DNA from 2 places in the Dietzia sp. 179-F 9C3 NHS genome. Region 2 is predicted to be linked to the other one. Evidence: riboswitches for the same ligand, from Rfam matches in the RefSeq annotation. Region 2 holds a riboswitch; the other holds the start of a gene.
The links. A riboswitch is a leader RNA that binds a small molecule or an ion and turns the genes downstream of it on or off. The one in region 2 is predicted to bind thiamine pyrophosphate.
Positions count from the first base shown of each region.

Region 1 (15,720 bases), on a different contig from region 2:
CGACCAGGTGATAGCGGTTGTAGACCTCGTCGCCGTCGGCCACGAGCAGGGACCCACCGATCATCACCCCGTGCCTCTGCGCCACGTCGCGCAGCATCTCCAACGCCGTGTTCTCCGGGGGGAGGACGGCGCGGTGCACCTCGGGCCGGAACACGACGGGCGAGGTGCAGAACTCCGGCAGGGCGATCACCTCCGCGCCGGTGTCCACGGCCTCGGCGACGAGCGGCCCGAGACGACCCAGGTTCTCCGCGACGTCCCCGGGCACGCCCTCGAACTGCACGGCGGCGATCCTCATGACACCCTCCAGGTGAATCGACTCGGCGCGACGTCCTCCCACCGCGTGAACGCGAGGGTGAACGTCTCCGTCTCCGCGCCTCCTCGCCGTGGTCCGCGCGCTCGGGGCGTTCACCGACCGGCTGGCGACGGGGAGCCGAGGCCCGGGTCCGGCAGCCGGTGCGCCGGGTCGACGAGCACCACCTCGTGGCCGTCGAGACCGAGCCGCCGCATCCCCTCGAGCAGCATACGCCGGGCGGTGTGGTTGACGGTCGAGACGTGCTCGAGGTCCACGGTGACCGTCTGCGGGCCGGCGGGGATCTCCTCGAACTGCCGGAGCACCAGTTCGGCGGTCGCGAACGTCATGGGGCCCTGCAGACGGAAGCGCCGTCCGCCCTCGTCGTCGGTCACCGCGGAGCGCACCACCTCGACGTCGGCGCCGTCGACGTTCATCAGGTGCAGGTCCATGTCGCGCGAGAGCCGCTCGAAGGTCCGCACCCCCTCGACGCTGTGGCCGTGGGAGTCCAGGCGCGGCGAGAACGCGGCGAGGCCCAGCTGGCCGGGCAGCGCCCCGAAGATCCCGCCGGAGACGCCGCTCTTGGCGGGAATGCCGACGGTGGACATCCAGTCGCCGGCGGCGTCGTACATGCCGCAGGTCGCCATCACGCTGAGCACCTGCCGGCACACCCGCGGGGTCACGACCCGCTCCCCGGTGACGGGGTTGACGCCGCCGGTGGCCAGGGTCATGGCCATGACGGCGAGGTCGCGCACCGTCACCCGGTAGGCGCACTGCCGGGTGTACCCGCGGACGATCTCGTCGGGGTCGTCGGTGATGATCTCGGTGGCGCGCACGAGGTTGGCCATGGCGCGGTTACGGAACGCGGTCTCGATCTCGGACCGGTACACCTCGTCGTCGAAGCCCAGCGGCCTCCCGGCGAACGCGGACAGTCCCGCGGAGATGATCAGGTCGCGGTCGAACTCGCCCGTCCCCGGCTCGCCGACGAGCGCGTGGGTGGTGAGCGCGCCGATGTTGATCATCGGGTTGTCCGGCCGGCCGGTGGAGTCCTCGAGGGAGATCTCGTTGAACGCGTCGCCGGAGGGTTCCACCGCGACCTTGGCCAGGACCGCGTCGATGCCGCGGTCGCGCAGGGCGAGGGCGTAGACGAACGGCTTGCTCATGGACTGGATGGTGAACTCGACGTCGGCATCGCCGGTGGCATACACGACGCCGTCGCGCATGCAGACTGCCAGCGCGAACCGCTCGGGGTCCACCGCCGCGAGTTCGGGGATGTAGTCGGCGAGCGTGCCGTCCTCCCCCGCGTCGCAGAGGGTGCGGATCTCGTCCAGATAGTCCGTTACCGGGGTCTTCACGACCCCAGGGTGTCACGGAGCCGCGGAGGTCCGCGATCACGCGTTCCGGAGGCTCTGGGTTTTCGCTCACTCGCTCACACCCACGCAGACACCAGGAGAACCGTTCGCCCCTCGCGCCACCCGTGTCCCGCCCGGAGGTCCGGGCGCCTCCCCGGAAAGGCCCGGCGGACGCCCATCGACGGGCCGTGTGAGCGAGTAGGGTGCCCACCCCTGCGCGAATCGACCCTGCCCAGCCCTGTCGCGCAGGGTGACACCCGGGATTCGCTCACGTCGGGCACCGCACCGGACCGGGCCGGGCCACCTCGCGCCCTCAGATGCCGGACTTCGCCCACACGCGGCGGGAAAGTCGCTGGTGACGGCCCACCTTCCGGGCGGGTCCGCCGCAGCTCGGGTTCCAGCGGGTGCGCGAGTGAGCGAAACCGCGGAGCGTCGTACACGCGAGTCGGGGCGCGCCGGGACCTCGCCTAGGCCGGATCCGGGCTGGCGGCGCGGGCCTCGTCGTCGCCCTCGGGTTCCGCGTCGTGGCCGCCGTTCTCCTTCCACTGGCGCCGGTCCTTCATCTCCCGCGGCCGGAAGTAGAACAGCCCGCTGAGCACCGCGATGAGGAACACCACCGACATCACGCCGACCATCGGCCACGGCCCCGAGAGGTAGATGATCGGCACGGCCAGCGCGGTGACGAGGCCGCCGCCGAAGAACGGCTCGAAGACCAACTGCTTGTAGCCGAACGTCTCGAACGCCGGGCTCTTGGCCTCCGGGTCCACGACGCGCATGAGGATGAGGCCGGTGGCGGTGACGCCCATGGACTGGCCGAAGTCACCGATGCCTCGCTCGAACCAGTAGCGTCCGATGATCCGCGGCGCGAGCAGCAGGAAGAGTGTGACGTTGAACACGATGCCGGCGACCGACAGGATGATGAACGTGCCCAGGTTCTCGCCGATCGCGGTGAGCGAGAGCGTGCCGATCGCGGCCACGATGAGGAAGTCCAGCGCGAGACCCTGGATACGCTGCATGGTGGCGCCGTCGATGAGGTGGTCGAAGCCGCCCTTGACGGCCGCGAACTGCACGATCACGCCGCCCAGCAGAGCCATGGGGAACAGCGGGACGTAGGCGAAGATCTCGAGCGGCGTGTTGTCGTCGAGCATGACCGACGCGTAGGTCTGCTGCTCGACCCAGCGCAGTCCCTCGAGGATCAGCCAGCCGAGGAGGACCGCCAGCGCCGTGAGCGACATGTGCAGCGAGAGCGGCTCCAGCGAGGCCGGCCGAGAGGTCATGGTGCCGGCCGAGAAGTTCTCGTCCTTGCGGAACAGGCCCCTCTGCTCGGCGAGGGACATCTTGGCGTCGCCCTTGAGGATCTCCGTCTTGCCGGTACGCACGCCCCAGTTGATGAGCGCGATGCCCAGCACCACGCCGCCGACGATGCCGACCGTCGCCAGGCCGACCGCCAGGTCCGCGCCCTCACCGAAGCCCAGGTCCTCCATCACCCCGCGCATGCCGGCCGCGGTGCCGTGGCCGCCCTCGAAGCCGATCTCGATGAGCGCGCCCGTCATGGGCTGGGCCGCAAACATCGGCACCAGCACCAGCGCCGCCAGGAGCAGGCCCACCACATACTGGCCCGACCCGAAGGCCATGCCGAGGGAGAGCTGCGGGCCGACGAGTTTGACGGCCCTCTTCAGGGTAGGCAGCTTCTGACCGAGGAACATCGTCGCAAAGATCACGCTGATGAGCAGGCCCGGCAGCGCGGACCACACGTCGACCATCGCTTCGGTGAACAGTCCGTTCTCGCCCCACGGCCCGTCGAACTTGCCGAGCACCTGCGGCCCGAGCAGCAGCAGGAGCGCCCCGCCGAGGATCGAGCTGGGCAGGAACAGGGACTGCACCCAGCCGAACCCGACCCGCATCATCTTGCCGATGAGCAGGGCCAGACCCAGGATCAACAGGGCGAAGCCGATGGCGTCCGCGGACATGTCAGCACCTCGAGGGTTGGGGGCGACGGTCCCCAGAAGCGTAGAGCCGCACGGGACACGGGGCGGCGGGACGAGCACCGGCGTTGCCTCATCGTTACCCCCGACACGTGCTCTGCCCTACGCTGCTGCCATGTCCGCGCCCTTCGACTTCTCGCCCGAGCAGTTGGTGACCAACCTCGGGATCTTCGTGGTGGTACCGATGGCCGTCGCCGCGGGGGTGGTCGCCACCGTCCGGAAGCGGGAGGTCGACGCGCCCCGGGGTGGACTGGGCATGTGGGCGACCGGATTCCTCGCTCTGGTCCTCGGCTTTCTCTCCTGCGCGGTCTGGCTCAGCTGGACGGCCGCCGACCACGACGGCCAGGTGCGTGGTCCCGGCCTGCCCGCCCCGACGTCCTTCCCCACGTGGCAGGTGGTCGCCTGCGGGATCACCACGGTCGGCGCCTGCTTCCTGGCCGCCCACTGGTCCCGGACGGTCGTCGCCGGTGGCCTGGCGGCCGCGGCGGGCACGGCCGGCGGGTTCACGGCCGCGTTCAGCGTGGACCTGGCCGTTCCGGAGATCAGCCAGGGCGGCGTCGGCCTGTTCCTCTCGATCGTCGGCTGGGGCGCGGGCCTGACGATCCTCATGGCGGTCCGGGCGATCGTGCTGACGGCTGCCGGCTCCTCCGGTGCTTCGTCTTTCGACCCCGCAGGAGACCCCACCCGCATTCTCTGACGTCGCGTCAGCGGAGTACCCCGGCCAGCGCCACCGCGAACTCCCGCGCGTCCCGTGCGCCGAGGCGCGCGTAGTTGAGGATCAGGCCCGACACCGGGAACGCGCTCGACTGGCTGCTCAGCGACCGCGTCTCCCACCCGGCCCGCGACAGGGCGTGGACCACCTCGTCGTCGTCCCGGTCCGGCAGCAGGACGCACAGGTGCAGGCCGGCCTCCACACCCGTCACGGCCAGGCCCGGGCACTCGTCCGCGAGGGCCGCCACGAGCCGCCGGCGCCGGTCGGCGTACACCCGGCCGGCGCGGGCGAGGTGCCGGTCCATCGCGCCGGCGCCCATGAACGCGCCGAGCGCCTCGGCGGGGATCGTCGACGGCCCGCGCCGGTGCACCGCGAGCCACCGCTGCACCTCGCGGCGCAGTGACGCCGGCGGCAGGCACCAGGCCACACGCAGGTCGGGGGCCACGGACTTGGACGAGGTGCCCACGTACGCGACGTGCCCCTCGGCACCGGGGAGCGTGACGAGCGCGGGCAGCGGGGCGACGCCGTAGCGGAACTCGCCGTCGTAGTCGTCCTCGATCACCAGCGAGCCGGTGCGCCGCGCCCACTCCACGAGCGCCACCCGCCGGTCCACGCTCATCCGGTGGCCGAGCGGGTACTGGTGGGCGGGAGTGACGAACGCGATCGCGGGGCCGTCACCCAGCGCGTCCGGGTCGAGCCGTGCGGCGTCGAGGCCGTCGGGCTCCGCGGGGTGCAGGCGCACGTCGAGCCCCTGCTCCCGGGCCACGAGCAGGGCGCCGCGGTAGCCGGGGTCCTCGTGGTGGAACGGCACGCGCTCGCCGCTGCCGCCGTGCTCGGCCACGAACGCCGCGCACAGGGCCGCGATCGCCGAGCGCGAGCTGTCGAACAGCAGCGGGTCGGCGTCGGCGATCCCGCGGTGACGGCGCAGGTGGGCGGCCAGTGCGGCGCGCAGCGCGGGGCTCGGCTCCTCCCACGGGTTGAGGCCGGACAGGCCCTGCGCCGCGGCGGCCCGCATCGCCGCCCGCCACGCCCGCTCGTCCACCAGGGAGGCGTCGGGGGTGCCGGGGCGGAGGTCGTGCGGGGAGCGGCCGGTGCGCGGGGTCGGGGTCGGCGGCTCGGCACTCCCCGCGGCCCCCGGGTCCGGTGACGACGACGAGGCGGGCCCCCGTCCCCGCGTGCGCGCGCCGGCGCGGGCCGCCTGCGCCGCTCCCGGGCTGACCCGCGTGCCGGAGCCGTGGGCGGCCTCGACGAATCCCGCCGCGGCGAGCTCGTCGAAGGCGCGCACCACGGTGCCGCGGGACAGTCCGGTCTGCGCGGCGAGCGCCCGCGTCGAGGGCAGGCGGTCCCCGTCGGCGAGCGCCCCGTCGGCGATCCTCGCGACGATCTGCTCCACGAGGTCGGCCGAGCTCGTCGTCGTCCCCAGGGCGAGCGTCGCGGCGCGGGCGGTGCGGACCATGGGGCCCAGCCTAGGGCCGGCGAGAGGTGTACGATTCCTCGACAGTGGGGGAGTATCCACACGCTGTGGACGTCAACACGTGGGCCGACGAGGTCCGCCGGGCGCAGCGGTCCGCAGCCCGACCACGGGCGATGCGGGCGGAGAGACTCACGGGGATTCGTCGTCCCCACCTGTCTCGCACGAAAGGATTCCTCCGTTCATGGAGATCACGCCGCTGCTCTGGGGATTCACGATCGCCGCGATCGTGGGCCTGCTGGCCTTTGACTACATCTTCCACGTGCGCAAGGCGCACCTGCCCACGATCCGCGAGGCCGCCGTCTGGTCGGCGATCTACGTGGGCATCGCCCTGCTGTTCGGCCTGCTGTTCTTCGCCGTGGGCGACAGCGCGCACGCCGTCGAGTACTACGCCGGCTACATCACGGAGAAGGCGCTGAGTGTCGACAACCTCTTCGTGTTCCTCGTGATCATGGCGTCGTTCAAGGTGCCGCGCGAGTACCAGCAGAAGGTCCTGCTCTTCGGCATCACCTTCGCGCTCATCACCCGCACGGCGTTCATCCTGCTCGGCGCCGCGATCATCGCGGCCTGGTCCGACGTGTTCTATCTCTTCGGCCTCGCGCTGCTCCTCGTGGCCGGCCAGCAGCTCAAGGGCGAGATGACCGGCGGCGACGACGACAAGGACGCCGCGGACAACATCATGGTCCGCGCGGCCAAGAAGGTCCTCCCCGCCTCCGACGAGTACCACGGCGACAAGCTCTTCGCCCGCATCGACGGCAAGCGCGTGCTCACCCCGATGCTGCTGGTCATGGTGGCGATCGGCGCCACCGACCTGCTGTTCGCGTTCGACTCGATCCCCGCGATCTTCGGCCTCACGCAGGAGCCGTACATCGTCTTTGCCGCCACCGCCTTCTCGCTCATGGGCCTGCGGCAGCTGTACTTCCTCATCGACGGCCTGCTCGACCGGCTCGTCTACCTGTCCTACGGGCTGGCGGCCATCCTCGGGTTCATCGGCGTCAAGCTGATCCTGCACGCGCTGCACGAGAACAACCTGGGGTTCATCAACGACGGCGAGAACGTGCCCGTCGCCGAGATCCCCACCACGATCTCGCTCATCGTGATCATGGTGATCCTCGCGATCACCGTGGCGCTCTCCCTGCTCAGCCCCAAGGGCCAGGCGCTGCGGGCACTGCAGAACGCCGAGCGCTACTCGTTCCGCTACTCCAAGCTCGTCGAGCGCGAGGACGTCTCCGACGCCGACCGCGAGCGCGCCGAGGAGCTCATGGACACCTGGACGCGCAAGGCCGAAGACGTCGCGCCCAAGTACCGCGACGAGCTGCTCGACCATAAGGACAGGTACTCCGAGATCATCCGGGCCGCGCACGAGACGCGGCTGAGCTCCGCCCGCGCCTCGGGCCGCGATGCCGGCGAATCCGAGAAGATCGTCGAGCAGCAGGGGCCCACCGTCTGACGCACCCGGCGCGGCGGGCCTTGAAAGTGGTCTCTCAGAACTGACGGAAGTGGACCTTCCTGACGCTCCACTTCTCCGGTGTCCTGGGAGGCATGCACACCTACCGCCAGTCCCGCCGGCTCCGCGACGTCCGCTACGACGTGCGCGGCCCGGTCCTCACCGAGGCGATGCGCCTGGAGTCCGCCGGGCACGACGTGCTCCGGCTCAACCTGGGCAACATGTATCCCTTCGGTCTCCACGCCCGTGAGGAGATCGTCGACGCCGTGGTGCGCGCCATCCGGCCCGCCGAGGCCTACTCGGATTCGCGCGGTATCCGGCCCGCCCGCGAGGCCGTCGCCGAGTACTACCTGCGGTGCGGCGTCGATGGGATCACCGCGGACCAGGTGTTCCTCGGCAACGGGGTGAGCGAGCTCATCACGCTCGTCCTGCAGGCGCTCGTGGACCCGGGCGACGAGATCCTGGTGCCCGCGCCGGACTACCCCACGTGGACCGGCGCGGTGAACCTCACCGGCGGCGTGCCCGTTCACTACCTCGCCGACGAGGCGAACGGCTGGAACCCCTCGCTCGCGGACATCGAGGCCAAGGTCACCCCGCGGACCAGGGCGCTGGTCCTGATCAACCCCAACAACCCCACGGGCGCGGTGTACAGCGCCGAGACCGTCCGTGGCATGGCCGACATCGCCCGCCGACACGGGCTGATCCTGCTCAGCGACGAGATCTACGAGAAGTTGATCTTCGGCGACGCCGTCCACCACCACGCGGCGCTCGCCGCGGGCGAGGACGTGCTCTGCCTGACCTTCGGCGGCCTGTCCAAGGCGTACCGCGTGTGCGGCTTCCGCGCCGGGTGGCTCGCCGTGACCGGACCGCTCGGCGCCGCCGCCGACCTACTCGAGGGCATCACCCTGCTGAGCAACATGCGGGTGTGCTCCAACGTGCCCGGCCAGCACGCCATCCCGGTGGCGCTGGCGGAGGACTCGCCGTGGACCGACGACGAGGTGATCGACCCCGGCGGCCGGATCGAACGCCAGTTGGCCCTGACCGCGGAGCGGCTCGAAGAGATCCCCGGCGTGAGCTGCGTGGCCCCGCGCGGAGCGCTGTACTGCTTCCCCCGGCTGGACCGCGAGCTGTTCGGCATCGACTCCGATGAGGAACTGGTCCTGGACCTGCTTCGCTCCGAGCGGATCCTCGTCACGCACGGCAGCGGCTTCAACTGGCCCGAGCCGGACCATTTCCGGATCGTGTGCCTGCCCGACGCCGAGGTGCTCGACCGCGCGGTCGACGCGATCGGCAGCTACCTCGGGCGGCGGGCGGAGGCCGTGGCCGGGCGTTCGCGCGTGCTCAGCCCTGCAGCGCCGGCTTGATGTAGTTGAACCCGTCGTCGAACTTCTCGAGGAAGGTGTTCCAGTTGTGCAGGCCGGTGTCGGCGTACTCGGCCAAGTGGTCGATATCCTTCGCCTTGAGCACACGCTCGAAGTCCTTGGTGCCCTCGAGGACGCCGCGCTCGAGCACGATCCCGACCGGGATCGCGGCGGGGTCGCTGTACGCGGTGAGGTCGTCCGCACCGATCTCACCGTTGGCGGCATTGAAGTACACCTTCTTGCCGCGGAGCCCCTCCGGGTGCGCGATGGTGTCGTTCTCGCGCCAGCGCTCGCTGCGGAACGGGCCCCACATGTTCTGCACGTCGCCGCCGCGGGTCTCCACGGTGAGACGGATGGTCTGGTAACCGAGCTGGTCCATGGTCGAGTAGTAGCCGCTGAAGGACATGACGGCGTCGTAGAGGTCGTGGGTCGCCGCGAGGTGCATGGCGGCCTGGCCACCCATGGAGATGCCGCCGATGCCGTTCTTGCCGTTGGTCGCGAGCTTGGCCTCGACGATGTCGGGCAGCTCCTCGGTGAGGAAGGTCTCCCACTTGTTGCGGCCGAGCGTCGGGTCGTCCTGCTCCCAGTCCGTCCAGTACGCGGCGTACGCCCGCGTCGGGGTCACCACATGGACGTCCTCGAACGCCTCACGCTTATCGATCTTGGCCCTGCTCTTGAAGCCGGAGGTGGCCGGCGAGTCGACCCCGTCGAGCATGTAGAGCACCGGCGCCGGTCTCTCGCCACGGGAGGGGACGACCTCCACGACGACCTCGCGCTGCATGGCGGCGGAGTTGATGTACCAGTACTCGTAGGAACCGCTCTTCTCTGCACGGAGGAACGTGGTCTCGGTGATCGACTCGTCGACCTCGCTCGGGGTGCCGTGGAGCGGGCTCGAGGAACCGGCCCCGATGAGCGGGACGTCCGCCGAGCCCACGGACCCCAGGAGGTCGGCGGTCGAGCCGACCGGCAGCGAGCCGGCGATCTCGACGATCGTCTCGGGGTCGAGGCCGAGCGAGGCGGGGTCGAGGTCGTCGCTCTGGGCCGGCGCCGGGGCGGCGGAGCCGAGGACGAGGGCGGCGGCGAGGGCGCCGGCGGTGGCCAGGCGGCTGCGGCGGATGGACATGTTGCTCCCAGGGTCGGGCGGAGTACCGCGCATTATGTTACTGACGGGTCACACACCGGCACAATTCTTCACCTCTGCCGATCTCTGTTCTGCCAGGTGAGCGGCCCGGAGGTCAGCCCCGCAGTGCGTCCTCCACGGCGCCTCTCAGCTTCTCCGGCTTCCGGTTGGGCCCGAAGCGGGCGACCACCGTGCCGTCGCGCCCCACGAGGAACTTGGTGAAGTTCCACGTGATCCGCCCACCCAGCAGACCGGACTTCTGGCCCTTGAGCCAGCGGTACAACGGGTGCGCGCCGGAGCCGTTGACCTCGATCTTGGAGAACATCGGGAACTCCACACCGTAGTTGCGCTCGCAGAACACGCCGATCTGCTCGTCGCTGCCGGGCTCCTGGTGCGCGAACTGGTCGCAGGGGAAGCCCAGCACCACCAGGCCGCGGTCGCGATATTGCTCGTACAGCTCCTGCAGACCCCGGTACTGCGGCGTGAACCCGCACTTGCTGGCGGTGTTGACCACCAGGACGACCCGGCCGGCGTACTCGGCGAGGTCCTGCTCGACCCCGTCCAGGCGGCGGGCCCGGAAATCTCCGAGGGTGGTCTGTTCCGCGGTCATGTGGCCTCCTCGTCGTCGCCCGTGCCGTTGTCACGGTCACTTCATCATGCACTCGCACCCTGGAACCATGGAGGCAGAAGGAGACAGCTTCTCGGCGGAGACCCGCGGGCCACATGCCCTCGGCGAGGTCGCCGGGCGGCGTCCGGTCAACCGTTGGAGCCGCTGCGCGCGCGGCCCGAGACCTCCGGCATCCGCAGGCCCGACGCGGCGCCCACGAACCCCAGCGCGGCGAGGAACACCAGTGCCCACTGGGCGCCCGCGAGTGCGATGAGCGAGCTGATCCCGCCCACGGCCAGCAGGATGATCCCCATCGCCGAGTTGGACACGGCGACGTAGGTGGTCCGCAGGTCGCCCTCCGCCACGTCCACGACGTAGGTCTTGCGTCCCACCCGCACGCCGGAGTGCAGCAGCGTGAGCACGAAGTAGCCGGCGACGAAGAACGCGGTGCCGGCGGCGGAGCCACCGTCGAAGGCCGGGAGGGAGACGACGGCGACGATGATCACCGCGACCGCCGACGCCGCCGCGGCGGCCCACCCCATGAGCAGCCTGCTCGACCGGTCGGCGAGCCGGCCGAAGATCCGGCCCCCGAGGAGCGAGGCGATGCCGGAGGCGAGGATGAACCCGCCCAGGCCGGCCAGTGCCCCGGTTCCCGCGCCCACGGACATCGAGACGAGGAACGGCGGGCTGAGGGACGACACGAGGATCAACCCGCGCACGGTGACGAAGCGGCGGAAGGTGGCGTCCTCACGGAACAGCCGTATCACCTCGCCGAACCAGGATCCGCCCGCGTCGTCGTCACTTCCCTCCCGGCCCTGGCCCGCCGCCGCTGCCTCCTCCCCCGGCTCGGTGACCTGCGCGTACACCGTGGCCGAGAGCACCCACAGCAGCGCGCCGGCGGTCAGCAGGAGCGCGAGGAAGCCGGGTCGCAGGTCGTCCCCGCCCAGCACCCGGATACCCAGGCCCAAGGTGACGGCGACGAGGCCCGCCGCCGAGGTGGCCAGGCCGATGATCTGGCCGCGCTCGCCGGAGGGGATCGTGCGGCCCTGGACGTCCTTGGACGCGATCGAGCACAGGCAGCGGCCGAGCGAGAACACCACGAGCGCCGTGAGGATCCCAATGCCGGCGGGGAGGCCGTGGCCGAGCGCGGCGATCGCCGCCATTACCGCCACCGCGGCGGCTTGGACGCCGGCGCCGGCCACGAACACCCACTTGCGGTGCCGCACCCGCAATACGAGCGGAGTGAGGAAGGCCTGCGGGAGCATCGACAGCGACTCCCGGACCGGTACCAGCAGGCCGACGAGCGCCGCCGGGACACCGAGGGCATGGAAGAGCCACGGCAGGACCGTGGAGGCGTTGACCGTCTGGTCGCCGGAGGACTGCAGCGTGTTGGCCGTGACGAGGCGCAGCCCGTTGCGGGGGATGTCCCGCTCGACCCGCTCCGGAAGGTCGCCCGCACGCGAGCCCTCGCGACGGACGAGGGCGGAGTAGACGGACTCGGCGGTGCTCACCCTGTGGAGGGTAGTCGTCTTCTCGGACACCTCATCCGGTTGGAGGGCCCGCGACGCGGCGGCCAATGCCGTACCGCGCCGCCATCCGCTCCAGCTTCTGCCCGCGGACGTCGCGGACCAGCTCGTCTCGCTGATCCAACGCCGCCGCCGGTGCTACTCTCCTCTCATGTTGATCACCGGAGTCGGCTCACTGCGGCTGCGTTCCAGCCGCTAAGGCGGCGGACCACTTCTCACGGTCTCTCCGCCCCGGTTCCCCGGCCGGGCGGCTCTCCGGCATGCCCGGCTCCCGACACCTCTCGCGGAGCGATCAACGATGCCCACGCATTCCCACGGCCGGCACGAACACGGCCAGAACTTCCTCACCGACCCACACGTCATCGCCGACATGGTCTCTCGCGTCGCGGAGACCGCCGGCCCGATCGTCGAGATCGGCCCCGGCGACGGCGCGCTGACCACGCCACTGCTCGACCTCGGCCGCCCCACGACGGCCGTAGAGATCGATGGCCGGCTCGCCGCGCGGTTGCACCGCCGGTTCGGCGACCGACTCGTCGTCATACACACCGACGCGCTGCGGTACCTCCTCCCCGCCACACCGCACGTCGTGGTGGGCAACCTGCCCTTCCACCTCACCACCGCGCTGTTGCGGCGGCTCCTCCACGCACCGGGCTGGACCGACGCGGTCCTGCTCGTCCAGTGGGAGGTGGCGCGGCGCAGGGCGGGGGTAGGCGGCGCCACCATGATGACGGCCCAGTGGGCGCCGTGGGTCGAGTTCACCCTCGGGCGACGCGTCCCGTCCGCGGCGTTCAGGCCGCGCCCCGGGGTCGACGGCGGGATCCTGGTCATGCACCGGCGGGCGCAGCCGCTCGTGGCACCCGACGAACGCAAGCGCTACCAGACCATGGTGCACCGCGTCTACACGGGTAGAGGCCGCGGCATCGCGGAGATCCTCGTCCGCACCCGTCTGGCCTCCCGGCCCCGGGAGGCCCACGCGTGGTGCCGGCGGGTCGGTGCCGCGCCGGGCTCGCTCCCCGGCCGGCTCACCGTGGAGCAGTGGGTGGACCTGTTCGAGACGACGGGGACGTCGCCACCGCGCGACAGGTGACGGCCGCGGCTGCTGCCGTCGGCCCCGTGACGAAGCGACGCGCGCACAACAGACGGAGGCAGCGGCCAGCGCGACCCTGGCTCATGGGCGAAAACCCGGGCAACTCCCTGGAATAGCGCGCCCACGTTCACGACCGGCTGGGCACGACCGCCACCGACGACGTGGTGGCCAGGAGCGGGCGCTCCTCCTGCCCCTCGCCCGGGCGGGCGGGATTTCGTGACCGGCCGTGATCAGTGCAGCGGACCGCCGCAGTTGGGCCAGGCGCCGGCACCCTGACCGGCGAGCACGCGCTCACCGATCTCGATCTGCTGCTCGCGCGAGGCCTGGTCGGCGGTCGGGGCGTACTGGTCGCCACCGAAGCCGGTCCACGTCTGGGCGGCGAACTGCAGGCCGCCGTAGTAGCCGTTGCCCGTGTTGATGTGCCAGTCCCCGCCGGACTCACACTGCGCCACCTGGTCCCAGGCGGCCGGGCTCGCGGCCTCGGCGACGGGCGTGCCGGCCGTGGCGCCGCCGGCGGCCACACCTCCGGCGAGGAACGCGCCGGCGAGGATCTGAACGGTCTTCTGCTGCATACTTCGCGGACCTCCTACGAAGGTCTCGGGGTAGTGCTTCGGACCCGGACGACCCTAGGAGCGGCGGGGAGGGGGGATGCAAGCCGCGGGGCCGCTCGGATCGCGTCCTGCCGGGTCCCGCGGAGCCGCCCGACGCGGCGAATCGCCAGCGCACCCCTCGGATCACCACCCGATCCGCGCGCGGGGAAACCCCGGCATGAGGTCGGTCACACCCGACGTGCCGCCCCCACGGCGGCGCCGCGGGGCCCGCGCCGTGCCAGCCGACGCTGATCGTGGAACAGCGGCCGCCGGGCTGAGCCCGCCCTGGCTATGGTGGTCCGTGACACGGGGTGCCGCCCAGCCGGGCGGCTGAGATCACACCCGTCGAACCTGATCCGGGTCGTGCCGGCGAAGGGATGTCGAGGCGATGCCCGTGCCCCCTGCCCGCCCCGGACGGAAAGTGGGAGACATGCGTATCGACGAGCAGATCGTTCTGGTCACCGGCGGGGCCCGTGGGCTCGGCGCCGCTATCGTGCGGGCCTTCGCCCGCGAGGGCGCGCGGGTCGTCGTCAACTACCATCGCAGCGCAGACGCGGCCGCCGCGCTGGTCGCGGAGGTCGGCGAGGACCGGGCCGTGGCGGTGCAGGCCGATGTGACCGACGACGACGAGGTCCGCCGCCTGTTCACCGAGGCGCGCGAGCGGTTCGGCGCCCCGGTCACCACCGTGGTGAACAACGCGCTGGTGGATTTCTCGTTCAACGGCGACGCCCGGCCCTCCGTCGAGGACATCCGCTGGGAGGACTTCGACGCGCAGCTGCGCGGGGCGCTCAAGGCCACGATGTCCACGACGCAGGCGGCCCTGCCCGGCATGCGGGAGGCCGGCTACGGGCGGATCGTCTCGATCGGCACCAACCTGGTCCAGCATCCCGTGGTGCCGTACCACGACTACACGGCCGCCAAGGCCGCCGCGCTAGGGCTGACGCGCACGCTGGCCACCGACCTGGGGCTGGACAACATCACGGTGAACATGGTCTCGGGCGGGCTGCTCCGCACCACCGACGCGAGCGCGGCCACTCCCGAGGAGGTGTTCGACCTCATCGCCTCCGGCACGCCGCTGCGGCGCGCCACCGAGCCGGCCGAGCTCGCCGACGCGGTGGTGTTCTTCGCCTCCCCGTGGGCGCGTGCGGTGACGGGACAGAACCTCATCGTGGACGGCGGCCTGGTCAAGGGCTGACCGGCGCCGGGGGCGACCGCCGCCCCTCGTCGTCATCCGGAGGCTCCGGGTTTTCGCTCACTCGCGCACCCCTCGGACGTGACCTCGCCGCACCCTGTGCCACACGCGCACCAGGAGCGCCACACACGCGGCCCGGATCAGCACCCGGCCACCGGTGCCCGCCACCGGAGTGCGCGAATCGGGCTCTCCCCGGTGTGCGAATCGGAATGCCGATCCGGTCTCGCACAGCATGTGGGCGGGTTTCGCTCACATCGTGCGGCTCGGCCGGCGTGTGGCGCCGCCGGACTCCCGCGCCGCCCGGCGTGTCTGCGCCCCCACCTGCAACGACGCGAGCCGGCCGCAGCCGGGGCGCCGCGGGAGGGGTGCGCGAGTGAGCGAATCCCCCGAGCATCACGGAGAACACCCCGCCGGCCGCACCGTGCTGTGGCTGGACATCGCGCTTGAGGCCGGCGACGGCCCCGGCGCCGTCACACCACCGAGCCGATGAGCAGGCTCGCCGCCCCCAGCGCCGCGGTCACCGCGCCCACCATGTTGACCAGCACCACGCCGCCGACGGGGCCGGAGATCACGATCTCGGTGACACTCATCCCGCGCACCCTCCTCCCCGACCGCAGGGGTGACCTACGGTGGGAGGCATGACCGCCCCCGACTCCCAGCATCCTTACAGCCCCGCGTTCCGGAGCGGCAACCACGTCTTTGTCTCCGGCGCCCTGTCCGTGGACCTCGACTTCCAGCCCGTCGAGGGCCGCCACGAGGCCCTCGCGGCGGCGTTCGAGCGGATGACCGAGCGACTGGCCACCGTGGGGGCGACGCCAGACGACGTCGTCAAACTCACCTACTTCGTCACCGACATCACCCTCCGCGAGGAGGCCAACGAGCAGTTCCTCGAGGTGTTCTCCGAGCCGCGGCCCGCCCGGACCTTCGTGGGCGTGTCCGACCTGCCCTACGGCTCGACGGTCGAGATCGACGCGATCGCCG
Region 1 covers NZ_JBIQES010000003.1:50,311-66,030, reverse strand. The annotation lists gene ACH0BZ_RS04825 (carbon-nitrogen hydrolase family protein) at 1-295, opposite strand, end outside; gene ACH0BZ_RS04820 (glutaminase) at 406-1,644, opposite strand; gene ACH0BZ_RS04815 (sodium/glutamate symporter) at 2,109-3,611, opposite strand; gene ACH0BZ_RS04810 (hypothetical protein) at 3,742-4,323, shown strand; gene ACH0BZ_RS04805 (PLP-dependent aminotransferase family protein) at 4,331-5,794, opposite strand; gene ACH0BZ_RS04800 (TerC family protein) at 5,994-7,259, shown strand; gene ACH0BZ_RS04795 (pyridoxal phosphate-dependent aminotransferase) at 7,352-8,620, shown strand; gene ACH0BZ_RS04790 (alpha/beta hydrolase) at 8,598-9,740, opposite strand; gene ACH0BZ_RS04785 (glutathione peroxidase) at 9,853-10,347, opposite strand; gene ACH0BZ_RS04780 (MFS transporter) at 10,494-11,855, opposite strand; gene erm (23S ribosomal RNA methyltransferase Erm) at 12,169-12,957, shown strand; gene ACH0BZ_RS04770 (transglycosylase family protein) at 13,188-13,529, opposite strand; TPP riboswitch at 13,845-13,942, shown strand; gene ACH0BZ_RS04765 (3-oxoacyl-ACP reductase) at 13,978-14,742, shown strand; gene ACH0BZ_RS04760 (RidA family protein) at 15,378-15,720, shown strand, end outside.
Region 1: linked by a shared signal. The riboswitch ahead of ACH0BZ_RS04765 (3-oxoacyl-ACP reductase) and the one ahead of thiC (phosphomethylpyrimidine synthase ThiC) in region 2 are both predicted to bind thiamine pyrophosphate.

Region 2 (15,720 bases):
CACGCCGCACCGACAGGACGCAGCCCCGTGCACCTAGAATCGTCTCCCATGGCCGTCCTGCCCATCGTCATCCTCGGTGATCCCGCGCTCCACACCCCCACCGAGCCCGTCACCGAGTCCCCCGAAGAACTCCGCGGGCTCGTCGAGGACCTCTACGAGACGATGGACGCCGCCAACGGCGTGGGCCTGGCCGCCAACCAGGTGGGCATCCGCAAGCGCGTGTTCGTCTACGACTGCCCCGACCTGGACACCGAGGACGGCGGCCAGCTCTCCCGCGAGGAGGTCGACGCCCGCGGCGGCTGGATCACCCGCCGCGGCTGCGTGGTCAACCCGGTGCTCGAGACCTCCGAGATCCCCGAGACGATGCCGGACCCGGAGGACGACCTCGAGGGCTGTCTGTCCGTCCCCGGCGAGAACTTCCCCCGCGGCCGCGCCTGGTGGGCCCGGGTCACCGGCACCGACGAGCACGGGGAGCCGGTTTCGATCGAGGGGTACGGCCTGTTCGCCCGCTGCCTCCAGCACGAGGTGGGCCACCTCGACGGCTTCCTCTACACCGACGGCCTCATCGGCCGGAACCGCAAGGCCGCCAAGCGCGCCATCCGCGACAACGGCTGGGGCGTGCCCGGCCTGAGCTGGGACCCGGCGTCGGACCCCGATCCGTTCGGCGGGGACGAGGATGACGACGAGGACGCGGTCGCGGATGCCTGAGGCGGACCCGGGGCCCGACGGCCGGGGCCACTCTGACCGGGGCCTGTCCGACCGCTCCCGCTGGAACGCGGGGCGCCGCATCGACGTGGGCGAACGCGTCGTGGTCCGCCGGCACCTCCGCGACGGCGAGACCTCACACCTGTACACCGACGTCATCGGACACGTCGTGGCGCTCGAGCCCGAGCTGGTGGTGCGGCGCGACTCCGGCGACGCGGCCGGAGAGGAACTGCGGATCCCGGACGCCGACATCGCCGTCCTCAAGGTCCTGCCCCCGCGGGTCGTGCGCAACCGCGACATCCGGGCCCGCGAGTTCGCCGGCGCCCTGGCCTGGCCGGGCACCGAGTACGCGCTGGTCGACGGCTGGTTCTGCCGCGCCGGCGACGACTGGTCCTACCGCGGGGGCTCGGCCGTGCCCGTGCTGCCGTGGGCGAGCTGTGAGGACCTGGACGGCGTGCGCGACTGGTACGCCGCCCGCGGGCTGCCCCTGCGGTTCGCGGACGTGGCCCGACTCGTGGCGAGCGACCGGCTCGAGCTCGACGGCGCCCCGGTCGCCCCAGAGCGCCTCACCGTGGGGCGCGAGCTGCTGCTGTGCACCGCGGACAGCGCCACGCTCCTCGCCTCGGTCGACGACCGGCGCCGCGACGTGATGTTGGCCGAGGCTCCCGACGACGACTGGCTGGCCCTGTACCACGCGACCGCCGATCTCGACCCCGCGCGCGTGCGGCCCTCGATGCTCGCGACCGCCGGGCTCGGCGGTGCGGCCGAGCGTGACGGCACCGGCGGCGTAGCCGACGAACCGGGTCCCGGCGGGCACGCGGTCTTCGCACGCTTCGAGGAGGCGGGCTCGCTCGCCGCGATCGCGCGAGGGGCCGTCACCGCCGGCCCCGACGGGGTGCCGCGGGTGGCCGTCTCATGCGTCGAGACCGCCGACGCGCACCGACGCCGGGGCCTGGCCGAGGTGGTCACCGGCGCGCTCGTCGAGTGGGGCGTGGGTCTGGGCGCGCAGGAATGCCACCTCCACGTGTTCGCCGACAACGCCGCCGGCCGCGCCCTCTGGGCCAAGCTCGGCCTGGAGCCGCACCACACCCTGCGCCACGTCCAGGTCGACTGACCCTGCCGTCCCCTGGCCCGCCCCACCCCGCCTCCAGCCCACCCGAGAGGACGAGAACGGTCCAGGGCATGCTGCCGTGTCCGGGATTACCCACCTCCATCGTCCACCTCGACCCACGAGACATACCCCCGCGCAATAGACTGGGCACATGCGACTGGCCACCTGGAACGTCAACTCGATCAGGGCTCGACGGGACCGCGTCGTGGCCTGGCTCGAGCGCTCGGACGTGGACGTCCTGGCCATGCAGGAGACCAAGTGCAGGGACGAGCAGTTCCCGCACGAGGCGTTCGAGGAGATCGGCTACCACGTCGCCCACCACGGGCTGAGCCAGTGGAACGGTGTGGCCGTGGCCTCCCGGGTGGGGCTCGACGACGTGCGCCTGGGCTTCGACGGCATGCCGGGCTTCCACAAGGACCCCGAGCGGTCTCAGGACCCGGAGGCCCGCGCGATCTCCGCCGTGTGCGACGGCGTCCGCGTGTACAGTCTCTACGTGCCCAACGGCCGCGAGCTCGACGACCCGCACTACACCTACAAGCTCGAATGGCTGGCCCGGCTGCGCGACCACGCCAAGGCCTCCCTGATCGACGACGCCGACGCGCAGATCGCCCTCGTCGGCGACTGGAACGTGGCCCCGCAGGACGACGACGTGTGGGACATGGAGTTCTTCGACGGCAAGACCCACGTGTCACAGCCCGAGCGCGAGGCGTTCGCCGCGTTCGACGACGCCGGCTTCCGCGAGGTCACCCGCGAGTTCACACCCGGCCCGGGCGTCTACACCTACTGGGACTACACGCAGCTGCGCTTCCCCAAGAAGCAGGGAATGCGGATCGACTTCCAACTCCACTCACCTGCGCTGGCGGCCCGCGTCACCGGCGCGAGCATCGACCGCGAGGAACGGAAGGGCAAGGGCGCCTCGGATCACGCCCCCGTCGTCGTCGACCTCGAATAGCCGCGGCACCACCTCGCCGTCACCCAGCCACCCCCGCCCCCCATCCGCCCTCCAGAGAGGTACCGATGTCCACCTTCGAACTCCGCCACTACATCGACAAGCTGCGCGCGGAGGGCTACACGGTCCGCGACGACCACGGCGAGGACCCGGACCTCATCGACATCAACGGCAACGCCGTCGACACCTGGCGGGAGAACTACCCGTACAACAAGCGCCTCGACCGCGCCCAGTACGAGGTGGAGAAGTACCTTCTGCAGATCGAGCTGCTCAAGTTCCAGAACTGGCAGTCCGAGTCGGGCCACCGGCACGTCATCGTGTTCGAGGGCCGCGACGCCGCCGGCAAGGGCGGCACCATCAAGCGGTTCACCGAGTTCATCAACGTGCGGCAGGCGCGCGTGGTGGCGCTGGTCAAGCCCACCGAGACCGAGATGTACCAGTGGTACTTCCAGCGGTACGTCAATCACCTGCCAACCCGCGGGGAACTCGTGATGTTCGACCGCTCCTGGTACAACCGCGCCGGCGTCGAGCGCGTCATGGGCTTCTGCACCGACGACCAGTACGAGGTCTTCATGGAGCAGGCCCCCATGTTCGAGAAGATGCTCGTCGACTCGGGCATCGGGCTGACCAAGTTCTGGTTCTCTGTGACCCAGGAGGAACAGAAGACCCGCTTCGCGATCCGCCAACTCGACCCCGTGCGCCGCTGGAAGCTCTCCCCCATGGATCTCGAGTCGCTGGACAAGTGGGACAAGTACACCGACGCCAAGGAGGAGATGTTCCGGCGAACAGACACCGACTGGGCGCCGTGGATCACCATCAAATCCAACGACAAGAAGCGCGCCCGCATCAACGCCCTGCGCTACTTCCTCAACAAGTTCGACTACCCGGAGAAGGACTCGCAGGTCGTGTTCGACCCGGACCCGAAGATCGTCAAGCGCGGCAAGGACGCCGTCGGCGACTGAGCCCGGGCCTCCCGGCCACCCCGAAATCGGCGGGGGCGGGTCAGGCGGCGGCGACGAGCAACTGGTATTCGGGGAAGCGGGTGAGGAAGCGGCGGACGTAACTGCAGACGGGACGGATCTTGTGCCCGTCGAGGCGCATGCGCGTGAGCACGAGGCTCACCAGCAGGCGCGCGATGCCCTGCTGCCCGTACTCCTCCTCGACGACGGTGTGCAGGAGGATGTAGACGTCGCCGTCGCGCTCGTAGCCCACGAGGCCCATGAACGTCTCGCGGTCCCACAGCTCGTACCGGTCCCGGTCGGGATTGTGGACGAGCATCATTGACGTGTCGCCGGACATCGGGTCTCCTCGGGTCAGGCTGTGTTCCGCCCGATCCTACTCGCGCCTGAACAGCCCGAGGTGATCTTGCGGAACGACCTCGGTGGTGACCCGGGCCGCGTGCCGCGGGCGAGCCGGTCCCCCACCACGAGGTTCTCGACGAACCACGTGGAGCGCCGCGCCGCCGGGTAGTGTCTGCGTCACAACTTCATAGCCATTCATCCACACGGGAGCCCGCCTCGGAGCGCGGGCTGAGAGGACGGCCGGCCGGGCCGTCGACCGTCGAACCTGTCCGGGTAATACCGGCGTAGGGAGATCAGGAACCCATGAGCACCACCATGCCCGAGGGCGGTCGCGCCTTCATGCCCACCGTCAGCCCCGAGGAACTGGAGTCGCTCAGCGGCGGCAGGGGCCCCGGCGAGCGCAACGCCGCGCCCGTGGACTCCGTGACGTGCGGCCCCATCCACTCCAGCCGCAAGGCGTACCTCGACGTGCCGTGCGACGGCGCGGGGCCCGACGGCGTCCTGCGCGTCCCCGTGCGCCGCATCGACCTCACCGACGGCACGACCTTCGACGTGTACGACACCTCGGGGCCCTACACCGGATATGACGACGACGAGGCCTGCCACGACCTGGCGGCGGGCCTGCCCCGGACCCGGGCCGACTGGACGTATCCGGAGCCGGCCCCCGCTTCGGAGAGCGACGCGACCGCTGTCCGGACCCAGCTCGCGTGGGCGCGGGCGGGGCACATCACGCCGGAGATGCGCTTCATCGCCGCCCGCGAGGGCTTCGATCCCGAGGTGGTGCGCGAGGAGGTGGCCGCCGGCCGCGCCGTCATCCCGGCCAACCACCGCCACCCGGAGAGCGAGCCGATGATCATCGGCAAGCGTTTCATGACCAAGGTCAACGCCAACATCGGCAACTCGGCCGTGACGAGCTCGATCGCCGAGGAGGTCGAGAAGATGGTGTGGGCCACCCGCTGGGGCGCCGACACCGTCATGGACCTGTCGACCGGCAAGGACATCCACGCCACCCGCGAGTGGATCCTGCGCAACTCCCCCGTACCGATCGGCACCGTGCCGATCTACCAGGCGCTGGAGAAGGTGAACGGCGATCCCACCAAGCTCACGTGGGAGCTGTACCGGGACACCGTGATCGAGCAGTGCGAGCAGGGCGTGGACTACATGACCGTCCACGCCGGCGTGTTGCTGCGCTACGTGCCGCTCGCCGCCAAGCGCGTGACGGGCATCGTCTCGCGCGGCGGGTCGATCATGGCCGCGTGGTGCCTGGCCCACCACCAGGAGTCGTTCCTCTACACCCACTTCGCCGAGCTGTGCGAGATCCTCGCTCGCTACGACGTGACCTTCTCCCTCGGCGACGGCCTGCGGCCCGGCTCGATCGCCGACGCCAACGACGAGGCCCAGTTCGCCGAGCTGCGCACCCTGGGCGAGCTGACGACGATCGCCAAGTCACACGGCGTGCAGGTGATGATCGAGGGCCCCGGCCACGTGCCCATGGACAAGATCGTGGAGAACGTGCGGCTCGAGGAACAGTGGTGCGAGGAGGCGCCGTTCTACACCCTCGGCCCGCTGGCCACCGACATCGCGCCGGGCTACGACCACATCACCTCGGCGATCGGCGCCGCCCGCATCGCCGAGGCCGGCACCGCGATGCTCTGCTACGTCACCCCCAAGGAGCACCTGGGGCTGCCGAACCGGGACGACGTCAAGACCGGCGTCATCACGTACAAGATCGCCGCGCACTCGGCGGACCTGGCCAAGGGGCACCCGGGCGCGCAGCGCCGCGACGACGCGCTGAGCACCGCCCGGTTCGAATTCCGCTGGCGTGACCAGTTCGCGCTCGCGCTAGACCCGGACACGGCGATCGAATACCACGACGAGACGCTGCCGGCCGAGCCCGCCAAGACCGCCCACTTCTGCTCCATGTGCGGGCCGAAGTTCTGCTCGATGCGGATCTCGCAGGACATCCGCGACTACGCCGCCGAGCACGGCCTGGAGACCGTCGAGGCGATCGAGGCGGGCATGGCCGAGAAGTCCGCCGAGTTCACCGAGGCCGGCGGGCGGGTGTACCTGCCGATCGAGGGCCGCTAGCGCGGCAGGTGCGCACTGTGAGGTGTGATCACCCCTCGCAGTGCGCACCTGCTACGGAGTAGCCCTCGCCGGCGTGCACTCGCGTGCGGCCTCGAAGGTCTGTTGGAGCCGCTGCGTGGTGTAGGCGTCCTGGCGGCGAGGGATGCCGTCACCCTCGATGAGCATCGCGTCCCAGTCCGCGTCGGTGACCAGCGGCCGGTCGGGGCGGGGGCGTGGCGCGTCGGCTCCCTCCGAGCCGTCCGTGGCCGGGACGTCGACGGTCACCGTGAGCACGCCGGTGTGCCCGGCGGGCTCGCTGGACATGTAGTAGACGAAGTTGCCGAGCCCGTAATGGACGTAGGCGTCGCCCACCCAGCCGGCGCCGTTGACGCGGTGCGCGTGGTCGCCCAGGATCACGTCGGCGCCCGCGGCCTCGAGCGCGGCGGCGGTCTCGATCGCGGCGTCGCCGGGGCAGGTGTACCCCTCGGCGCCCATGTGCATGTACACCACCACGACGTCGGCCTCCTCGCGGGCCGTCCGGACCTCGCGCAGGAGCCGGTCGCGCGGGATCGCGGAGGCGATGCCCGGCTTCAAGGGCCCCGCCGCGTTATAGGTGAGCGTCTCCTCGACGATCTGCGAGGCGGTGAGGAAGGCGACCTTCACGCCGCGGACCTCGGTGATCCACGGGGCGAACGCCTCGTCGGCATCCCGCCCGATGCCGATCACCGGGATCGGCGAGGCCGCTCGTGCCGCGAGCGTGTCCTCCAGCCCGACGGAGCCGAAGTCGACGGCGTGGTTGTTGGCCATGGACACCACGTCCACGCCCGCGCCCGCCACGGCCCGCAGCGCGCTCGCCGGGGCCCGCCAGGTGAACGGCTTGCCCGGGTACGGGCTACCCCGCTCGGTGAGCGCGGTCTCGAGGTTGGCCATCGCCAGGTCGGCGCTGCCCAGGCCGTCGCGCAACTCGGCGAGGGAATGCGGGTCGCGGGCGAGCGGGGCGAGGTGGTTCTCGAAGTGGATGTCGCCGGCGAAGGCCAGCGTGATCCGCTCGGCCGGGCGGGCGTGTCCGCCCGGCGTACCCTCCGCCGGCGCGTCGACGTTGTCGCCGTCCGCCCAGCCCTCCTTCGCCCCGACGACGACACCTGCGGCGATCGCGGCACCCGCCACGAGCCCCACGACGAGCCCGGCGCCGAAACCGGCCGCCACGAGTCGACGACGTGACCGGGCGCGCGACGAGACCCGGGCCCGACGCGCCGCCTCGTCACGCGCCCTGGACGCAGGGGTGGAGAACGTCGACATGATCCCACGCAGACTATCGGCCCGGCCGTCCGCTCTGGAAATCCCGCTGCGCCACGGGGCAACCGCAGCACCCTCCCGGGGGCCGGGATCACACCGCGGGGTGGATGCGCCGGGCCTTCTTCGAGCCCCGATGCACAGGTCCTGACCGGCCCCTGTCAGGCGTCGCGGCGGAGCGTGAGCACCAGGCCGATCGCCCACAGGGCCACGCAGACCACGGCGAACCACATCAGGGCGGTTCCCGTCCCCCACGTAATGGAGCCCTTGGCGAAGTCGCCCTGGACCCAGTAGTCGGCGTTGGCGAACGGCATCCACCCGGCGAGCGTGTCGCCGATCCGCGGGATGAGGCCCACGAGCCCCTCGAGGGCGAGGGTCCACACGAGGAACAGCGAGATGGTGCCGGCGGCGTTGCGCATGATGTACGCCAGACCGACCACCGCGACCGTGCCGAGCGCGGCCTGGACGGAGAGGCGCCACAGGAACGTCAGCCCGTCGCCGGAGAACGGCGTCCAGGACTCGTTGCCGGACAGCGCCCCGGCCACGAGGAGCGCGAGGATCACCGACACGGCGGTGACGGCAGCGGAGAGCACCGCCAGCAGCGCCGTCTTGACCGCGACCACCGGCCACCGCCTGGGCACGGCGAGAAACGTGGCCTTGAGGGTGTGGTACCGGTACTCGCCGGTCACGGCGACGATCGCCGCGATCCATGAGAGGAAGAGGGTGAAGGCGCCCACGCCGAGGAGGGCGAACATCGGGTCGCTCCCGCCGCCGGGGGCGTCTGCCGCCACCTCGCCGTTCGTGGCGGTGGCGCCCGTGGCCGCCTGCTCGAACTGGCCGATGAGCGCGGCGAGGCCCACGCCGAGCACGATCGCCAGGCCGTAGAGCCAGTAGGCACTCTTGGTGGAGGTGAGCTTGATCCACTCGGACCGAAGCAGCGTCATCGGGTGGCCTCCTGACCGTGGTACTCGACGTCGTCTCCGGCGAGCGACATGAACGCCTCCTCGAGCGACGCGCGCTTCTCGTGGAGCTCGTGGACGGTCACGCCGAGACTCGCGGCGAAGTCGCCCACCCAGGTCGCCGTGGTGCCGGGCAGGTGGAACACGCCGACGGCGGTGTCGTAGGTTGCCTCGATCCCCTCCTCCTGCGCTGCGACGGCGAACTCCCGCTGGTGGGGGGTGCGGAAGATCACCGTGGCGGCGCCCCGAGAGAGGAACTCGTCCACGGAGGCCTGGGCGCGGAGTCGGCCGCGGCCGATCACCACGAGGTCCTGCGCCGTCTGCGACATCTCCGAGAGCAGGTGGCTCGAGACGAGCACCGTGCGCCCCTCGGCAGCCCGGGCGTGCATGAACTGGCGGATCCACAAGATCCCCTCCGGGTCCAGGCCGTTGACGGGCTCGTCGAAGAGCAGGACCTCAGGGTCGCCGAGCATCGCGGCGGCCAGGCCGAGGCGCTGGCGCATGCCGAGGGAGTAGCCGCCGACCTTCCGGCCCGCGACGTCGGACAGGCCCACGAGACCCAGCATCTCGTCTACGCGGGTCGCGGGGATCCCGCCGGCCGCCGCGAGCATCCTGAGGTGCGCGTGCGCCGAGCGGTTCGCGTGCGTCCACGAGGCGTCGAGCAGACAGCCGACCGTGCGCATGGGGTCGTCGAGCCGGTCGTAGGGCACGCCGTTGACCAGCGCCTCACCCGACGTGGGGCGGTCCAGGCCCACGATCATCCGCATCGTGGTGGACTTGCCGGCGCCGTTGGGGCCGAGGAAGCCGGTGACGACACCGGGCCGCACCGAGAAGGTGAGATCGTCCACGGCGGTGGCGGCGCCGTAGCGTTTGGTCAGGTTGCGCACCTCGATCATGCGCTCCAGTGTGCCTGGCGGACCGCCCAGGCCGGGGCGCCCACCCCGAATGGCCGCCATCTGACGACGCCGGCCCGGTCCACCTACCCTCGGGGCCATGGATGACGCCACGCCCGATCCCGACCGCGATCTGCCCGCCCTGCGCGCCTCGGACACCGAGCGGCACGCCACCGCCGAGATCCTGCGGCAGGCCTACTCGGAGGGGCGGCTCAGCCTCGACGAATTCGACGAGCGCACGTCGCGGGCATACGAGGCCCGCTTCCGCTCCGACCTCGCCGGGCTCACGCGCGACCTCGTCCCGGCGGGCCACGAACCGCCGGTCGCGCCCGCGCACCGGCGCGCGCACGGGGCCGCCCCGGGCCGGCGCGTGACCGGCGGGTCGGGGCCGTCGGTCTCCCTCGCCGTCATGGGCGGCAGCGAGCGGGTCGGCACGTGGACCGTCCCGTCGACCCACACGGTCTTCGCGCTCATGGGCGGGGTCGAGCTCGACCTGCGCCAGGCGTCGCTGCAGGCGGACCACACCACCATCGTCGTCATTGCGATCATGGGCGGCGTGGAGGTCCTCGTGCCGGACGACGTGCAGATCGAGGTGGACGGCGTCGGCCTCATGGGCGGGTTCGGTGAGGACCGGGGCCCGTGGAAGACCGACCCGCGGCCCGTCCGCCAGGCCCCGCCCGGGGCGCCGACGGTCCGCGTCACCGGACTGGCGCTGATGGGCGGCGTCGGCGTGCGGCGGGTGCCGCGGTAGCGGCGGTCAGTCGATCGGCGGGCTCGAGGCCTGCGCCCAGAACCGCTTGGGGATCCGGCCGGCGCGGCGCGCGGCGTACCCGGCGCGGACCGCCTCGCGCATCGCCGCCGCCATGAGCGGCGGGTGCTCGGCGCGGGTGACGGCGGTGGCGAGCAGGACGCCGTCGCAGCCCAGCTCCATGGCGAGCGCGGCGTCGGAGGCGGTGCCCAGGCCGGCGTCGCAGATCACCGGCACGCCGGCGCGTTCGACGATCATCTCGATGTTGTGTGGGTTACAGATCCCGAGGCCGGTCCCGATGGGGGCGCCCAGCGGCATGACGGCCGCGCATCCCACGTCCTCGAGGCGGCGGGCGAGCACCGGGTCGTCGGTGGTGTAGGGCAGCACGACGAAGCCGTCGTCCACCAGGTCCTCGGCGGCCTCGACGAGTTCCACGGCGTCGGGCAGGAGTGTCCGCTCATCGGCGATCACCTCGAGCTTGACCCAGTTGGTGCCCAGCGCCTCCCGCGCCAGCCGCGCGGTCTTGACGGCCTCCGCGGCGCCGCGGCACCCGGCGGTGTTGGGCAACGGGCGGATGCCGAGTTCTCCGAGCAGCCCGAGCAGGCCGACGCCGTCCGAGCCGAGACGCAGGTCCACCTTGCGGATCGACACCGTGGTGAGCGCCGTGCCGGAGGCGACGAGCGCCTCGCGGAGGACCTCCTGGTTCCCGGCGCCGCCGGTGCCCATGATGAGCCGCGAGCCGACCTCCTCGCCCGCGATGACCAGCGGAGAGTCGAGTACGGCTACCGGGTCGGTGGCGGCGCCGGGGGTGGGCTCGGGGCCGGGCCCGGGGGCAGGCTCAGCCACCCTGCACCGCCGCGAGGACGTCGACCTCCGCGCCCGCGCCGAGCGACGCGGTGTTCCACGTGGACGACGGCACCACGGCGCCGTCGACGGCTACGGCCACGCCCTCGTCGGGCAGGCCCAGGTCCTCGATCAGCGCCCGGACGGTCGCGCCGTCAGCCAGCGTCCGTTCCTCGCCGTTCACCGTGACGATCATGGGATCCCCTCCGTCTCTCGCGTCGTGGCACCCACCGTAGTCGGCCGCGGCGTGGGGCTCACCCGCGAACGAAGCGGTCCGAGCCGGCGAAGCGGTCCGGCCGGGCGGAGCGCGCGGCCTCCGGGACGGGCCGGCCGAGCAGCACGGCGACGGCCGCGTCGGCCGTCACCGGCGTGAGCGCGATCCCGTTGCGTCCGTGGCCCGTGGCGTGCACGATCCGCGGGTCGGCGGGGTCGGGACCGAGCAGCGGCAGGTTGTCCGGCGACATGGGGCGCAGGCCCGCGATGACCTCGGCGAACTCGTACTCGCCGAGCCCGGGGAAGACCGTCTCGGCGTCGGCCAGGAGATCGCGGACGCCGGCCACGGTGACCTGGCGGTCGTCGCCGTGCTCGTATTGGGTGGCGCCCACGACGATGCCGCCTTCGCGCGGCACGAGGTACAGCGGCCGGCCGCGCACGAAGGCGCGCACCACCCCGCGCGGCGGCTCCTCGCAGCCGGGCCGGGCCCGCAGGCGGATCACCTCGCCCTTGACCGGCCGCACCGGCAGCCCCGCGAGAGCAGCGGACCCGGCGCCGGCGGCCAGGATCACGCGATCGGCGTCGACGTCGTCGAGCCCCGACACCTCTCCCCGCACCCACCGGACGCCGGCAGCCCGACATGCGCGGGCCAGCGCGCGCAGCAGCAGGCGGTTGTCCACGGCGCCCTCGGTGTCCATGCGGTAGGCGGCGCGCGCGACGCGGGCCAACGACGGCTCGGCCGCACGGAGGTCGCGGCGGGTCACGCGGCGGACGTCGGCCCCGGTCACACCGCCCGGCACGGCGCGGCCCGCGGCCCAGGTCATGGCCAGCTCGAGGTCGCGGGCGTCGGCCTCGTCCACGGCGAGCAGATGGGTGTGCGCGGCACTGCGGATCGGCGGGCCCGGCGCGCGGTGGGGCTCGAGGTCGGCGAGGAAGCCCGGCCATCGACGCAGCGAATCCACGCCCAGCGCGAACACGGCGTCCTCCCCCGGCCACGCTTCGCTGAACGGCGCGAGCATGCCGCCGGCCACCCACGCGGCGCCGCCGGTGGGCACGCCGTCGGGACCGGCGTCGTCGGGCTCGTGGACGGTGATCTCGGCCGTCGCGCCCTCGACCGCCAGCGCCCGCGCCGCCGCCCACGCGCACGCCAGGCCGATCACCGAGCCGCCGACCACGGCGACGCGGCCGTGGCGAGGCGGCTGCGCGGGGGCGGGCCCGGCGGGTCCGGCGGTCATGGGAGCGAGCCTAGCGAGTCGGCCGAATCGTGAGTCGACCGAATGGTGAGGCGCCTGGGTCGTGAGGCGCCGGACAATGCACAACACCAGCTCGGGGGCCACTCGCACGATGCCGAGCGAATGTCGGGCACAACCGGGAATCGCCTACCGTTGCTGCCATGACCGCTCGCGCCTCCGCACGCGCCGCCCACTCGGACCGCGCCGCCCGCCTCCGCGCCCGTCTCACCGACGCCCGCCTCTACCTGTGCATCGACGCACGCCGGCACCTCGAGGCCGCAGCCCGCGAACAGGGTTGGTCAGGCGAGTTCCCCGCGCTGCGCCGGGACGTGTCGGCAGCCCTGGCCGGCGGGGTGGACATCGTGCAGCTGCGCGACAAGAACTCGCCCGGCGAGCGCGAGCACGGCCCGCTCGAGGCGGCGTTCGAGCTCGCCGCGCTCGCCGAGATACGGGACATCTGCGAGGAGTACGGCGCGCTGCTCGCCGTCAACGACAGGGCGGACATCGCGGCGGCCGCCGGCGCCGATGTGCTGCACCTGGGGCAGGACGACCTGCCGCTGGACTGGGCGCGCAGGATCGTCGGTGACGACGTGGTGATCGGCCGCTCGTGCCACGCGGCGGACGAGGTGGACGCGGCCGCGGCGGACCCGCGGATCGACTACTACTGCACGGGCCCGGTGTGGCCCACGCCCACCAAGCCCGGGCGGCCGGCGCCGGGGCTGAGCCTGGTGCGACACGCGGCCGGGCAGGGCGGGGCCGACAGGGCCGACGGGGCGGCGAAGCCGTGGTTCGCGATCGGCGGGATCAGCCACGAGAACCTGCCCGACGTCCTCGACGCGGGCGCGAGCCGGGTGGTGGTGGTCCGCGCGATCACCGATGCCGCCGACCCGGTCGACGCGGCTTCCGCGCTGCGGGTGGCGCTCCCCTCGCCCTGAACCGCGTCCGAGACCGGCATGCACGCCCCCAGCGGAGACCCGACCTGCCGCTTCGTACGCACAAGCACACCAAATGAGCCAGATCCCCTGAACCAACGGCACATATGTGTACGAAGCGGAGAGGCGGCGGGCGGCGTGGGCGGCGTGGGGCGTGGGGGCGGCCTCTCCGGGGCTCAGCCCGTGAGCGACTTGGTCAGCGTCCGCCGTAGGACCTGGCGCGGCTTGCGCTCGCCGTCGTCGCCCTTGCCCTTCTTGTGCCCCCACGTCCCGGGCGCGAGCCCCGGTACATAGGTGAGCACGCGGCCGAGCCCGGCGGCGGCCATTCGACGCGCGCGTGGTCGACCTCGACGGTGGCCTCGCGGTCGCGCAGGACGAGGGTCATGACCCCGTTGTCGAACCAGATCCCATCGGTCACGTCCCACCGGACCTGCGGGTCGCGTACACCGACGGCGGCGGACAGCCGGCGCGCGACGCGCAGCACGGGCTCGGTCAGCGCGAGCCGGTTGACCGCCCGAATCGACTTCTGTAGAGGATTGCGGTAGGGCGACATGGTGAGTTGGTGGACCCGCGTGGGCGAGTCGGCCACCTCGGGCGCGGTGAGCTCCACGGACTCGATGTAGGAACAGTGCACGTCGCCGGCCAGCACGAGGATCGACGCCGGGGCCCGCCCCGCGGCGCCGCGACCGGCGGCCACGTCGGTGAGCAGGCCCACCAGGTCGTCGAAGCTGTTGCGGAAAGCCGCCCAGTGCTCGAGGTCCACGGCCAGGCGTATCCACTCCCCGACCCGCGCGGTCCACGGCTTGTCCGGCCGGTCGCGGCTCACGGCCTCGTTCCAGCCCTCGATGTGGTGCAGCGCCGGGATCATGAACGCCGGCAGCGACGAGCCGATCACGAGGTGGTCCACGTCGGCGTCGAGGCACACCTGCCGCGTCCACTCCCACTCGTCGTGGTCCATCACCCGCCGGTCCTCGGGGTCGAGGTGCCGGGACGCGCGCACGTCGAGCATCACCACCCGCACGCGGCCGAAGTCGCGGTGGAAGCTCCACTGCGCAGTGCCCCGCCGGGAGTCGGCGCGCACGGAGAAGTCGGCGAGGATCCCCTCGCGCTCGGCGTCGTCGGCCGCCGTGCGCAACCGCTGGTACACCTCGTTGCCCTCGAGCTCGCGCGGCGAGAGGTTGCCGAGGTGCTGGTAGACGAAGTAACTGGAGAAGGCGCCGAATACGCGGTCGTCCCACCACGGCTGGGCGGTCATCTCGCGCCGCCACGCGTGGGAGGAGTTCCAGTCGTCGCGCAGGTCGTGGTCGTCGAGGATCATGCAGCTCGGCACGGTCGAGAGCAGCCAGCGCACGTCCGGGTCGCGCCACGACTCGTGGTAGAGCCATGAGTACTCCTCGAAGTCGCAGATCTCCTGCGAGACGTCGCGGTCGCCGCCCTCGCCCGCCGAGTCGCGCACCGACTGCGGGCCGAGGCCGGCCTCCCGGCGCTCGGCGAGCCGCTCGGTGATCGCCTCGCTCGGGATGTCGGCGTACACCTGGTCGCCGAGCAGCAGCATCGCGTCCGGCCACTCCTCGTGCGGGGTGTCGGCCATCTGGTGGGCCAGCGCCACCAGGGCGTCGGCGCCGATCTTCCGCAGGGTCTGCGGGGACTGGCTCTCGCCGCGGCGGCAGGAGCCGAAGGACAGGCGCACCACGTCGTCGTCACGGGGCGTGCGGATGACGCTCGGCCGCTCCGGATCCTGGGGCCACACCGTCACCCCGTCCAGAGCCACCTCGTACGGCGTCTCGGTGCCTCGCTCGAGGTCGGACAGATGCAGGAGCGCGAAGTGGTGGCCGTGCACGCCCCACGTCGGCTCGATCACCTCGGCCCCGCCGGCGCGGATCGTGACCCGGCACGGCGCGGACGTCTCGACCCACACGGTCGCATCGGTCTCGTCGACGTACCGCAGCACCGGTCCGACGAGGATCTCCGGCGGCTGTCTCATGCGGTCCAGTGTGCCCCCGTCGGCGGGATCCGTCAGCCGCTGCGGGCTGGTGGCGCCGGCCGGGGAGGGCGCGGAGCCTCACCTCAGAAGTGCCCGGGGCCCGACGACGAGGACCTCGTCCGCGAGCCGGGAGCGCAGGCCACGGTCGGCCGTCACCACGACGACACGGCGGGCCCCCGCCGCCGGCGCGTCGTCCGCCGCCGGCGCCCCGACCGCGCCGGCCGCCAACGCCGCTGCGAGGTCGACGATCACGTCGTCCCCCGAGCCCGGGGCGTGGTGGACGGCGAACGGGCCACCGTGCTCGGCCGCGCGGGCCGCGCCCTCGAGCACCGCGTGCGCCCGCGCCACCCAGCCGAAGCGCGCGTCGGGCAACTCGAGGGTGCGGGGGAGCCCGGCGCCGAGCTCGTCGAGCAGCCGGGCCGTGGCCCCGGCGCGGTCGCGCCACCAGCCGTCCGGGCGCGAGCCCAGCACGTTGGCCACGTCCACCACG
Region 2 covers NZ_JBIQES010000001.1:67,957-83,676, reverse strand. The annotation lists gene ACH0BZ_RS00380 (peptide deformylase) at 49-708, shown strand; gene ACH0BZ_RS00375 (GNAT family N-acetyltransferase) at 701-1,819, shown strand; gene ACH0BZ_RS00370 (exodeoxyribonuclease III) at 1,968-2,768, shown strand; gene ppk2 (polyphosphate kinase 2) at 2,834-3,727, shown strand; gene ACH0BZ_RS00360 (GNAT family N-acetyltransferase) at 3,768-4,064, opposite strand; TPP riboswitch at 4,260-4,374, shown strand; gene thiC (phosphomethylpyrimidine synthase ThiC) at 4,406-6,154, shown strand; gene ACH0BZ_RS00350 (CapA family protein) at 6,206-7,432, opposite strand; gene ACH0BZ_RS00345 (ABC transporter permease) at 7,588-8,370, opposite strand; gene ACH0BZ_RS00340 (ABC transporter ATP-binding protein) at 8,367-9,281, opposite strand; gene ACH0BZ_RS00335 (DUF1707 domain-containing protein) at 9,379-10,029, shown strand; gene ACH0BZ_RS00330 (thiazole synthase) at 10,036-10,791, opposite strand; gene thiS (sulfur carrier protein ThiS) at 10,865-11,065, opposite strand; gene thiO (glycine oxidase ThiO) at 11,124-12,317, opposite strand; gene thiE (thiamine phosphate synthase) at 12,476-13,249, shown strand; gene ACH0BZ_RS00310 (alkaline phosphatase D family protein) at 13,443-15,230, opposite strand; gene ACH0BZ_RS00305 (NUDIX domain-containing protein) at 15,309-15,720, opposite strand, start outside.